4 regions of the Enterococcus silesiacus genome follow, and region 1 is predicted to be linked to each of the others. Evidence: riboswitches for the same ligand, from Rfam matches in the RefSeq annotation. Region 1 holds a riboswitch; each other region holds the start of a gene.

Region 1 (3,192 bases):
TTTAAAAAGTTTCATAAAAAAATACCTCCTCTTTTTTACTACTGTTTTATAAATAGTAGCTTACTTATATTATTATCCAAACTAAATATAAAGTAAATATATATGAGTGATTTCTCATAATGTTTAAAATATATTAATAATTGGAAGCATTTATCTAAAGAAAATATATTTTTTATGAAGTCTGATTTTTGATATAATGGGATGAGACATGATGAAAGTATCAGAAAGGATCTGTACTAATGAAAAAAGCGACAATTACTAAAACAGTTAATTTATTAGATGGAGGCTGTAATGCTTGTGGAATTATTGAGGATGAAAATTATATGTTGATGATCGAGGATCAAATGATTCCGTTAGAAACATTGACTGTCAATTCTTTGATAACAGCGATTGTTTTAAAAAATGGCTATAAACGAGAATATGAGATGGATGTTATTGATGACTATACACTATACAAAAAAGAAAATTACCAAGTGACACTTAAAGAAGAATATGATTTTCTGACCTATTCAAATGATACAGCAAAAATAGAAACAAAAGATCAGATTATCGATGAAAATAAATTAGCAGAAAAAGTCAATGAACTTCTAGTGACTCTTTTTAAGATTGAAGAATTAGCTTTTAGTTTTTAGAAGATCAAAAGAACAGGTTAAGTTTAGGCTGTGAAACAAAAGTGAATTTTTGTTTCACAGCCACTGCTTTTTATAAACAAAACTGCCAGTTAATAGGAGGGAAAAACTCATAAAATTTATTTTTATGGTTAGTCTACTTGAAAATAGTCTGATGTAGATAGCTTTTCAAACCGTTCTTGTGAGTCAGAGCTGTTTTCGTTATGATCGTAAACAAATAACTTGAAGTCTTCTGTTTTCTTGATTCGTTCAAACGTTTCGCTATCAGTTAAGAGGACGATTTGTTGGCAAAGCCATTCAAGAACAGTCTCAATATCTTGATCGTCTTCCACCCAATCATCAAATAAATGAAGTGAAGCGATCCGTTGATCTTCATCCCAGTCACGAGCGTTATATTTCATGTCGTTTAGTTGGGATTCATTAGAGCCTTTATTTGTATAATAATTCGTTGTTTCTTGCCAAAGATCGACCGAGTTGATACAAAGGTTTATTTCTCCTTCTTCATGAATATTACAGTCTAATGCAAAGGCATAAAATGTTTCATCCGTTTGCTCCAATAGAAAGTTATCAATACTATCAGTCAAAAAATTGAAAAAAAATTCCTGTTGTTTTTCTAAAAAATTTTCCATGGGTGACCTCCAAGTGCTTTGTCTTTTAAACATTGAAACAGATAATGCGGTGAATGTCTATCTAAACATGATAATTGATCTAAAATAGATGTTTTAAGAAAGTATAAAGATTTGTTTAGGTTAAAAGTCTTGTTATTGTTTGAAGTAGCCACAGCAGTGCTAAATGTAGCGTCATTTTTGTTTAATAACATAGTTGGTCAAGCGAATCGTTTCGATAAAATTTAATTTGACTTTGTGATTCGATACGCTTATAGTTTAAAATGAATTAAATACTTGTTAGGTGAGGCTCCTATATAAACATAGGCTACTGCTCAGAAATGTCGAAAGACAGGTACGGGTAGGACAAAATTCGTCGAATTAAGGCGTTTTTCAAAGTAGCTAAAGGCAATGCTTTTTACGTTATATAGTGCTAAAACTCAACGAAGAGAAGATCAAGGTAAGTTGAAAATAAATGGCAGATGTCATAAATTTAACCCTGTAATCTAATCCCTTCGCTGAGTGTTCTTGGTGAGGGATTTTTCTTTTATCCAAGGAAACCTTGAAATTACCTAGTTTCAAGGGCTAGAGTAACCTACCCAACTTTTATGTGTAGAAAGGAATAAATAATGAAAAAATCTGTAAAAATAATGATTATTACCTTGTTAACGATTCTCCTGGTGGCTGTGAGTGTTGGCTGTTATGCGGCTATTTCATTTCAAACGGCCAAAGAAGAGAGTGAATCAAAACTTCCTAATAAGAATCAAAACTTTACTGGTGATGAACAAACGAGTGATAAAGAATTGACGGTCATGGTTGTAGGGAATGACTCTAGAGATGATGATGAAGATCAAGGGCGTTCAGATACGTTAATGGTTGCGCACTATGATGGGAAAACCAAACAGCCTAAATTGATTTCGATTATGAGAGACAGTTATGTCACATTTCCTGATGGCGGACTAGATAAAATAAACGCAGCCTACGCATATGGCGGCGCACAAATGACTAAAGATGTACTGAAAACGAATTTTGATTTACCAATCAATTATTATGTCGTGATGGATTTTAAAGAGTTCAGTGATATTATCGATGAACTTTATCCCAAAGGGGTCACGATCGATTCCGAAAAAGATATCAACTTAGATGGTGTGGATATTCTAAAAGGAAAACAAACTTTGCATGGTAACAGCCTATTGCAGTATGCTCGTTTTAGAATGGATGAAGAAGGCGATTTTGGTCGAATCAGACGGCAACAGCAAGTAATGGATGCTTTAGTTGAGCAGTCTAAAGATTTGATTCCAGTCTGGGAATTGCCTCAGGTTGCAGGGAAAATGGTTGGAAAAATCGATACAAATGTGCCAACCAGTTTATTGATTGATTTGGCGAAAGATTTCCTTTCTGGAAACGTGAAGCCATTAAAATCGTTATCTGTTCCGGTAGAAGGATCATGGAACTTTAATGATTACACAGAATCTGGAAGTGTCATCGAACTTGATGAACAACAGAATGCTGAAGCAATTCAGGATTTTATGAAAGATAATTAATAGTAGACTGATGATCTGCTTACTCATTTTATACTGAGTAGGTAGATCATTTTTTTGTAGACAGGTAAACAAATCAGCTTATTTCTATGCGATAAGAGCATGTGTATGCTATTCTTTAAGAAAACGGTTTACTTTGTTAGAAGGAAGGTTTTTACTATGAAAGTAGTGATTATTGGGGCTTCATTTGCTGGAGTATCAGCTGCTTTAGCGATCAGAAAAAAACATCCAAAAGCTGAAATTCAATTGATCGATAAACAGCGAACGATCGGTTATTTACCTGGCGGCATCAATCTTTATTTTAATGAAATGATCGATCCAATTGAAACGGCTCAATTTATTTCAGAACAAGAATTAGTAAACAATGAAATTTCGTTACTACTAAATGCTAAAGTCGTGAGTATGGATTCAAAACAG
Region 2 (3,192 bases), on a different contig from region 1:
CTAGCAGTTTAGACAAAGAAAGGTCGCAAGCAGTTTTTACGGCTGTCTTAGTTGAAGATGCGAAGAAAAACGAAACGGTGGATCAATCGATTCGCTTGGTTTTAAATGAGGTCAAAGCAATTGAAGATCCCGAAAAAATCCTTGGTATGATGAAAAATGAGGGAGTTATTTTAAATGTCTCAACAAACCAATTAGCTGATGATGTTACAGAAGAAAATTTGAAAGCAGGGGATAAGGTCCAATTTACTTTGGTTGATTTACCTGCTATGACGATGTCGATCCCACCACAAGTTGCTGGTAATTCAGTTGTGAAAGTAGAAAAAATTTAATAAAAAATTTAAAAAAACAGATGACTGAAAACGTAAAAAAACATACGTTTTTAGTGTCTGTTTTTTTGATATTTGAAATGATTAAAAAATAAAATTTAAATAAAAGTGTTGACAGTCATTTTAAAATGATGGTATAGTTTCACCTGTAAGATAACTAAATAGATTTGTTAGGTGAGGCTCCTATACAAACACAGGCTACTGCCCAAAAACATCGAGAGATGCCAATGGGTAGAACAGGGATTGTCGATTACAAGGCTTTTCATAAGGTAGCTAAAAGCTCTGCTTTTTACGTTGTATAGTGCCAAAACTCAACGACTAGATCATGCAGGCTTTTTTTTGTGCGCCTATTTATGACCTTCCGCTGAGTTTTGGCGGAAGGTTTTTGCTGTGAATCACTACGATTGGCTTCGCCAGAGTAGATGATGAACAGTACTTGGCGACCAAAGGGAGAGAAGTAACCTTAGTCCTGAATCACCATAATTCGTTACGACTGTATCAAATTCTAAAAGCTTTAAGAATAGACCCACTATGATTAAACAAGGGCCAGAGTAGATGATGAACAGTACTTGGCGACCAAAGGGAGAGAAGTAACCTTAGTCCTGAATCACCATAATTCGTTACGACTGTATCAAATTCTAAAAGCTTTAAGAATAGACCCACTATGATTAAACAAGGACCAGAGTAGATGATGAACAGTATTTGGCGACCAAAGGGAGAGAAGTAATCCATTAAAAGAAACAACAAATTTCTCCAAAATGATGAAGCAGATAGTGAGCATTCCTTAGTAAGCCACGAAAGATAAGACCAAAAAGCCTAACATCCAACAAGCAAATCTAAGAAAGGAGCAAACTTATGCATTTTTAATCAGTATTATTGCTAGTATTTTTGCCGGAATGATTATTGGAGCAGAAAGACAATGGCGGAAAAAATTAGCTGGTATGAGAACGATGACTTTAGTGACATTTGGTTCGTGTCAATTTGTCTCATTGTCTACATTGATCCAAGACGATAGTAGTCCGACAAGAATAGCAGCACAAGTAGTTAGTGGGATCGGTTTTCTTGCTGGGGGAGTGATTTTAAGAGAAGGGTTTAGTGTGACAGGTATCAATACAGCGGCAACTTTATGGTGTTCAGCAGCAGTTGGTAGCATGATTGGAGCTGGGTTTGTGATTGAAGGAGTCCTTTGTGCGGTTGTTTTAATGTTAGTCAATATCCTGTTAAGAAATTTATCTCTCAAAATAGATGATTACACGGTTCAAAGAGAAGACAAACAAATAGAGTCGATCCATTATCTTTCAGTGATTGCGAGTAATACTTGTGAGGTCATGCTTAGAACAGAAATCATCCAATTGTTAGATAAATATTGTTTAACATTTACTAAGTTTTCTTGTACAGACCTAGCAGGAAAAAAAGTCCGACTATTTTTGGAAATCGAAGCGACAAGAAATGGCACACTTGCTGTCAATACGATCATTTCAGAATTATCTCAGCTTTCAGAAATCATCGAGATTAATCAAATGAATAACTAAAAGAATGGAGGAATCAACATGGTAAAGCAGCGATGGTGAAAATCGTAAATTGGAATAGTGAAGAATATTGGGCAGGAATAAAGTTAAGAAACCAGTTGCTAAAAACAAGTGCAGGTAAAGCTTGGATTAATGACTTACCCTTAAATGAAAAAAAGGACATCCATATGGCAGCGATGATTGATGGAAGAGTGGTGGGAACATTACTTCTTTCAATGAAAACTCAAACAGCAGCTCAAATCAAACAAGTGGCTATCGATGAAAGCTATCAAGGGTTTGGCCTAGGAAAAAAATTGCTTGAATCTGCTGAAAGAATTGCAGAGCTGATGAACTTTCAATCTGTATTTTTAACTGGACGTAAGCAAGCTTGGGGTTTTTATGATCATTTTGGGTATCAAAGTGTCGGGTGTGCGTATTCAGATGGACAAGTGATTTTAAAAAAATTCGAGAAAAGGTTTTACGCTAAAAATAATATAGGCAAGCTTGGAATTATTAAACATATAACGCTAAAGGAGATGGAAACAAATGGATGACAGTAGTCAGATGATCAAGGACTTATGTAAAAAGAAACCGTTGTTAAAGATATGTGAATACTATTGTCTATTTGTTTCTAGTATAGTCAAGTAACTTCCTCCGATAACAGCCTCTCTTTTTCCATGAGTCCGTTCCCTAAAAAATACAATATCATTGAAATCAAATGAATGATTGTGTTCTGACAATCGTTTTTGATTTCAATAATCAGAGTTTTAGAAAGAAGGAGAAACAAATGGAGAAAAGAGAATTAGTATCAAAAAAGAGCAATCAATCGTATGAATATTTTGCAAGAAACTCAATTGAAAATATCATAACGTATTTTAAATCTTCTAAAGGAGGACTAACGCATCAGCAAGCCATCCTATCAAGAGAAAAGTACGGAGAAAATATCATTACACATGGTAAAAAAACACCATTGATTGTTGAGATAATCAAAGCATATTTTACCCCTTTTACGATTGTCCTCCTTACATTAGCAATCATTTCGTTCATCACTGATTATGTGATTGCAGCGCCTGAGGATCGTGATCTTGTTGGTGTTTTGATTATTTTAGCGATGGTCTTGATCAGTGGAACAATGACCCTGATTCAATCGGTTAAATCAAATCAAGCAGCAGAAAAATTGAATAATTTAGTAAAAGTTACAGCAACTGTCGTTCGCAGAAAAAAAACAGTAGAACTTCCCATAGAAGAAATTGTTTGCGGAGATATCGTAAAATTGTCAGCAGGAGATATGATTCCGGCAGATATACGATTAATGAAAACCAAAGATTTATTTGTTTCTCAATCAGCTATGACAGGTG
Region 3 (3,192 bases), on a different contig from region 1:
GAATATCTTGGGGTGATTAATGGTAAAGTCGAAGAAACAATCGGCGGATACAATATCGTACGTTTATTCAATGATGAAGAAAACTCTCTTGAAGAATTTAAAACACAAAATGATGTTTTATTTAAATCAGCTTGGAAATCACAATTTCTTTCTGGTTTGATGCAACCGATCATGAACTTTGTTGGAAATTTAGGGTATGTTGCGGTAGCAATTTTTGGTGGGATTTTAGCTTATAACGGAACGATTACAGTTGGAGATATCCAAGCGTTTATCCAATACGTTCGTAACTTAACACAACCTATTGCGCAATTGGCTCAAGTATCTAACTTACTTCAATCAATGGCAGCAGCGGCTGAACGTGTCTTTGAATTCCTTGAAGAGGACGAAGAAGCGCAAACAGTACCAAATCCAGTTAAAATCGATAAAGCCAAAGGAATGGTCGACTTTGAACATGTTCGTTTTGGTTATACGCCAGATAAAATCATTATCAATGATTTCAGTTCACATGTTGATCCAGGCCAAACAGTGGCAATCGTTGGACCAACTGGTGCAGGTAAAACAACAATGGTTAAACTATTGATGCGTTTTTACGATGTGACTTCGGGTGCAATTAAAATCGATGGTCATAATATCAAAGACTTTAACCGTGCAGATTTACGTAAAAATATTGGGATGGTTTTACAAGATACTTGGTTATTTAAAGGAACCATTATGGAAAACTTACGTTATGGTCGTTTAGATGCCACGGATGAAGAAGTTTATGAAGCGGCTAAAGCCGCTCATGTTCACCACTTTATCCAAACATTACCTGGCGGCTATAACATGGAATTAAATGAAGAATCGTCAAATATTTCCCAAGGTCAAAAACAATTGTTAACCATTGCTCGTGCTATTTTAGCGGACAAACCGATTTTGATTCTTGATGAAGCAACATCATCTGTTGATACAAGAACAGAAGGTTTGATCCAAGGGGCCATGAATAACTTAATGGCTGGTCGTACGTCATTTGTTATCGCTCACCGTTTATCAACGATCAAAGATGCAGATAAGATTTTGTATATGCAAGATGGCGATATCAAAGAACAAGGAACACATGAAGAATTACTTGCTGAAGGTGGTTACTATGCGTCACTTTATAACTCTCAGTTTGAAGAGTTAGACGAGTAACAAATAGTTAAAAGAAGCGCTTGTCAAAATTATTTTGATGAGTGCTTTTTTCTTTACTCAAAAAAATGGTGCCATAAATTTACTTAATTTTAAATTAAGAAAAAATAAAGACGCTTAAAATAACTTGAATAAAACTCTTTCCAGCGGTATTCTTTATACAAAATAAATAGATAAATAACCTTGTTAGGTGAGGCTCCTATACAAACATAGGCTATTGCGCAGAAACGTCGAAAGACGCCAATGTGTAAAACAAGAATTGTCGAATTAAGGCTTTTCATAAAATAGCTAAGAATTTTTCTTTACGTTGTATAGTGCTAAAACTCAGACGATGAGATTGATTGAAAGTCAAACGTCTTAGGAAAAAATGTTTGACTTTTTTTATTTTAGTAAATAGCCTGTCTATTTCCTTCATTTTTAACGTCTTAGTTATCTGCCTGCGTTTTTTAGGAGTGCTCTTTGACGGAAATAATCGCTGAATACTTCGCTGCTATTTATTGGGAGAATAAGTTCCAGCGGTTTTTACTTTATCACTATTGTTGCTAGATATTCAAGTAGACTAATTGTGAGCTTATGATCAGATTGAATATAAGATTGAAGGGATTTATTACATGAATAAATTGAAAGAAAAAACATTTACGCCTACTATATTAAGCATTGTATTCTTTTCAGTACTAACCTTATTAGTGGTAAAAAATGTCTCATGGTTTAACAATTTAGATGCTGCGATTTATCGATTTGATTGGAAACCCAATGAGCGAATCACTGATTTTGTGATCGTCTTTGCTAAAATTGCAACGATTGTTCCTGTTTTTATCATAAGTTTGCTCGTTTCATTTGGTTTATGGCGAAATAAACATAAATTGTTGGCAATTTGGATGAGCAGCAATGTCTTAGTTGTCAGTGCTTTAGGTTTTATTATCAAACATCTGGTTGCCCGAACAAGACCCAATGTCACACAATTGGTTGAAAAAACGTCCTATAGTTTTCCAAGCGGGCATTCTCTTTTGGCGATGTGCTTGGTATGTTCGATTCTGTTGAGTGTCCAAGCGATTTACAAAACAAAATCCCCAAATTATCGATTATTAAAAAATGGACTGATCATTTATGCTCTTGTGATAGGTTTAAGTCGAATTTATTTAAGAGTGCATTATCCTAGTGATGTAATTGGCGGTTTTCTTTTAAGTTATGCTTGGGTAAGTCTTTCATATATTTGCCTGCAAAGATTTTATCTAAGCAGAAAATTTGCAACAACGGATTCTAAAAAAAGATTTATTCAGAAAACAATTTTAGGATTTTTAACGTTCCTTTTACTAATCGTTGCCGGGGCCTCAGTATATGGTGCCAACGTGTTCAAAAACGTTCAACAGACAGCGGATAAAATGTATCAACCACTAAATCGAGAAACCAAATCTGTAGAGCTAGGCAAGAGTGAGCCAGTTAGTTTTTTACTTTTAGGTATTGCAAATGATTCAAAGCGAAAAACAGATTTTCGAGCAAACACGATAATGGTCGCAACTGTCAATAATCAATTGAAGAAAACAACGATTACTAGTATTCCACGAGATGCATATGTAGAGATTATCGGTAAAGATGGCGTTTATGACAAAATCAATCACGCACATTCTTTCGGTGGCGATGAGATGATGATCGAAACCGTCGAGCATTATTTAGAGATTCCAATCAATCATTATTTTGTCATTAATATGGACGGTTTAGCGGCTTTGAGTGATGCTGTCGGTGGTGTGACAGTGAATAATGATTTTGAATTTGACGCCGAAGGGATTCATTATCCAAAAGGAAAGCAACATTTAGGTGGTTGGGAAACGTTACAATATGCACGAATGCGCTATGAAGATCCACTAGGTGATTATGGCAGACAAAAAAGACAGCGTGAGGTAACGATTCAGCTTACTAAAGAATTAACTTCTGTGAAAAATGTCCTTCGTTACCAAGAGTTGCTTGATGTAATTGGGGAAAATGGACAAACGGATATGACGCTGGATCAAATGATGCTATTGATGAAAA
Region 4 (3,192 bases), on a different contig from region 1:
TCCTCTTTTAAAGTCGAAGCGATTGAAGATTTTTGTCTTCTTCTCGTTACGATATAAGCTAACATTAAAATATAGCCAAGCTTCATAAATTCTGAAGGCTGAAAGGAAAACGGTCCTAAACGAAGCCAACGCTTTGTTCCAGTTGCTGCTGCCATAACAGGATCGTGGAATTTCACAAGTAATCCCATCAAAAACAGGGATAAGCCGTAAAGTACAGGTGTTGCTTTCCATAAATATTTTATTGGAATGACCATCGTAGCAAACATTGCACCGATTCCTAAAAGAGCCCACAAAAGCTGTTTTTTCAATAAAGGTGTAATTGACTCAACTGCCGGATCCGCATTAAATGCACCATATTGAGCGATGAATCCAACGAGTATCAACAGGAAAACAGGTAAGAGTAGAGCATAATTCACTGCTTCATTTTTTGAAATAACGCTTTTTCTCATACCATCCCTCCTAGCCAAACGCTTTCTCTTATTTCGGTGCCGCGAGCATTCAAGGCAATACCAAGCGTGACACTTAGTATTAATAAACTAGAGCCACCGTAACTAATAAATGGAAACGTTAAGCCTGTCATGGGAATATAACCTAAGAGGCTACCGACATTTACAGCGACTTGCAGACAAAGCAACATTCCGCAACCGATGTAAAGATAAGAGTAATAGAGTGATTTTGATTTTATTGCCAATAAAAATAGGCGTCCGACAATCGAAAAGACCAAAAATAAAATACCTAAAGAAAAAAGCAACCCTAATTCCTCAATGCAAATGGCAAAAATAAAATCTGTATCTGCTGCTGGTAAAAATCCTTTTTTCTGAATACTGTTGCCTAAACCACGGCCGAAAAATCCACCGTTATGCATTGCATAATAGGCATTTGAGGTTTGGAATCCTTTACCGGTTGGATCAATAAAGGGGTTTTGCATGACTTCAAACCGCGTGACTAGATAACTAAACTTTTGCGGCATCCAGTTAGTTGGAAGTGACAATAATAGCATCGTACCCAATCGTTTTATGACAACAAAGCCAATCAAGGCTAATGACATAAACCAAGGAGAGAGTCCGCTTGATAAAAATAATACGAAAACCAAAATAAAAATCATTGATGCTCCAGCGATGTTCGGTTGAAGCGCGACCAAAAACATAAAGAAGACTGAAATTAATAGTGAGTTCCTATGATGTTTAAAAGAAAAGGGTACTAACGTGTCATTTTTAGCTAAGTTTGCAGCTAGATAAAGCACTAGCACAAGAGGAACTAATTCAGATGGTTGAAATAAAAGCACACCTAGGTTGATCCAACGTTTTGCACCTCCAACACTTGTCCCAATTAACGGCAACGCGATAAGCGTAAGAAAGGTCAAGATAAGTATAAAATGCATTATTTTTGGTTTACGAAAAATAGTGAGATTGATTCGGTAAACAAAACTCATACAGACTAGACTGAAAGCAAAATAGGTCGTTTGCTTGATCGCTTTACTGGCAGTTCCAAGCTCACTATCAAGTAAATGGTAAGAGCTAGAGCTATAGACCATTAAAATACCCACGATACAAAGAATCAAATAAGGAATCAAAATATAAAAGTCTAAATAGTGTAGTTTAGATAATTTTTTTGGGTGCTTCATGTTCTCTTCCTCGCTAATCATTTTAATTGATCATCAAATAAAGTTTGCATTAGGAATCGACTTTGATAGTGGTATAAAAAGTTCTTTTTGCTTGGGCTAATGATGAAGTAAGCTTCATAACGACAAAGAAAATCAGCGTCTCTCCGGTAAGATTTCTTTGTTTCTATTTTTTTCACCTCCTAGATAGTTAAAGCTGACAACATTATTGATCAATACAAAAAAACTTCGCCTAAATAACTCAGCGAAGGGGGATTGAATTCAGCACAAATAGAGCTTTTCATCATTCTCATCGTTGAGTTTTAGCACTATGAAACGTAAAAAGCAGAGCTTTTAGCTACTTTGTGAAAAGCCTTAATTCGACAATTCCTGTCCTACCCATTCCTGTCTTTCGACATTTTTGAGCAGTAGCCTGTGTTTCCATAGGAGCCTCACCTAACAAGTTATTCAGATCGCCTTAAATATAGTGAATAACTGCATTTAAGTCAATGCGATAAATGTTAATTTTTTTATAATATAACTGCTCGAAATAAAGAATCAGTGCTATTTTAATGGAAGGCATCTATCTGCTAGAGGCTTCTACCAAGAATCGCCAATTTATTAAACAAATAGCACGGGAAATTTTCTTTACCCTTTCTTAAGTAAGTAAAAAATCTCTAAATCAAAAATGACTATCGCTTCTAGTTGCAAAACATTGTAAGATAGAAGAGGAAAAGTATGCGTTTACTTTAACGCAGAAATGGGAGGAAATGAAATGAGCTATAAAAAAACGTCTCAAGGAAATTGGATACTTGTTGAAAATGAAAATGGGGCAACCCTTGGCTATGCTGAAAATTCTGGTGTTTCTCTGATTGAAAAAGATGGTTTTGCGTTTAAGGATTTGAATCAAAATGGGGTGTTAGATCCATATGAAGATTGGCGTTTACCGCTTGAAGAAAGAATAGAAGACCTAGTAATGAAATTATCTGTTGAACAAATTGCAGGTTTAATGCTGTACAGCAGGCACCAAACTGTTTCTAAAAAGCAAAATCATTTTGTTAAGATGTTTTCTGGAACATATAACGGAAAAACGTTAGACGAATACAATGGTTCGCTTGCCAAGTTGACGGATCAGCAAAAAGAGTTTTTAAAAGAGGATCATATCCGTCATGTGTTATTAACAATAGTCGACTCTCCCAAAATCGCTGCGGAATGGACCAATAATTTACAAGCCATGGCAGAAAGCTTAGATTTAGGTATACCGGTAAATGTTAGTTCTGATCCGAGACACAGCACAAATGCAGATACAGAGTTTAATGCAGGTGCTGGCGGGGATATTTCAAAATGGCCAGAACAATTAGGCTTGGCTGCGGCGTTTGATCCTGAATTGGTTAGGCAATTTGGAGAAATTGCTAGTAAGGAGTATCGAGCGTTAGGGATTACGACAGCCTTATCACCACAAATTGATTTAGCGACAGAACCGCGCTGGATGCGTTTTTCAGGAACCTTTGGCGAAGGGGTGAAATTAGTGACAGCATTAGCTAAAGCTTATTGTGACGGATTTCAAACGACTCACCATGAAAAAGGCGGCT

Evidence for each region. A riboswitch is a leader RNA that binds a small molecule or an ion and turns the genes downstream of it on or off. The one in region 1 is predicted to bind magnesium.
Region 2: linked by a shared signal. The riboswitch ahead of RV15_RS13380 (MgtC/SapB family protein) and the one ahead of RV15_RS08110 (LCP family protein) in region 1 are both predicted to bind magnesium.
Region 3: linked by a shared signal. The riboswitch ahead of RV15_RS09300 (phosphatase PAP2/LCP family protein) and the one ahead of RV15_RS08110 (LCP family protein) in region 1 are both predicted to bind magnesium.
Region 4: linked by a shared signal. The riboswitch ahead of RV15_RS02045 (FtsW/RodA/SpoVE family cell cycle protein) and the one ahead of RV15_RS08110 (LCP family protein) in region 1 are both predicted to bind magnesium.

What each region holds. Positions count from the first base shown of each region.
Region 1 is NZ_JXLC01000009.1:91,249-94,440, reverse strand. It holds gene RV15_RS08125 (YusW family protein) at 1-15, opposite strand, end outside; gene RV15_RS08120 (DUF4809 family protein) at 240-632, shown strand; gene RV15_RS08115 (DUF4303 domain-containing protein) at 761-1,258, opposite strand; M-box (ykoK) riboswitch at 1,524-1,692, shown strand; gene RV15_RS08110 (LCP family protein) at 1,864-2,778, shown strand; gene RV15_RS08105 (FAD-dependent oxidoreductase) at 2,935-3,192, shown strand, end outside.
Region 2 is NZ_JXLC01000021.1:19,163-22,354, reverse strand. It holds gene RV15_RS13385 (hypothetical protein) at 1-329, shown strand, start outside; M-box (ykoK) riboswitch at 486-656, shown strand; gene RV15_RS13380 (MgtC/SapB family protein) at 1,148-1,858, shown strand; gene RV15_RS13375 (GNAT family N-acetyltransferase) at 1,891-2,388, shown strand; gene mgtA (magnesium-translocating P-type ATPase) at 2,553-3,192, shown strand, end outside.
Region 3 is NZ_JXLC01000011.1:101,350-104,541, forward strand. It holds gene RV15_RS09295 (ABC transporter ATP-binding protein) at 1-1,167, shown strand, start outside; M-box (ykoK) riboswitch at 1,340-1,507, shown strand; gene RV15_RS09300 (phosphatase PAP2/LCP family protein) at 1,776-3,192, shown strand, end outside.
Region 4 is NZ_JXLC01000002.1:179,948-183,139, forward strand. It holds gene RV15_RS02040 (FtsW/RodA/SpoVE family cell cycle protein) at 1-449, opposite strand, end outside; gene RV15_RS02045 (FtsW/RodA/SpoVE family cell cycle protein) at 446-1,624, opposite strand; M-box (ykoK) riboswitch at 1,902-2,071, opposite strand; gene RV15_RS02050 (glycoside hydrolase family 3 protein) at 2,376-3,192, shown strand, end outside.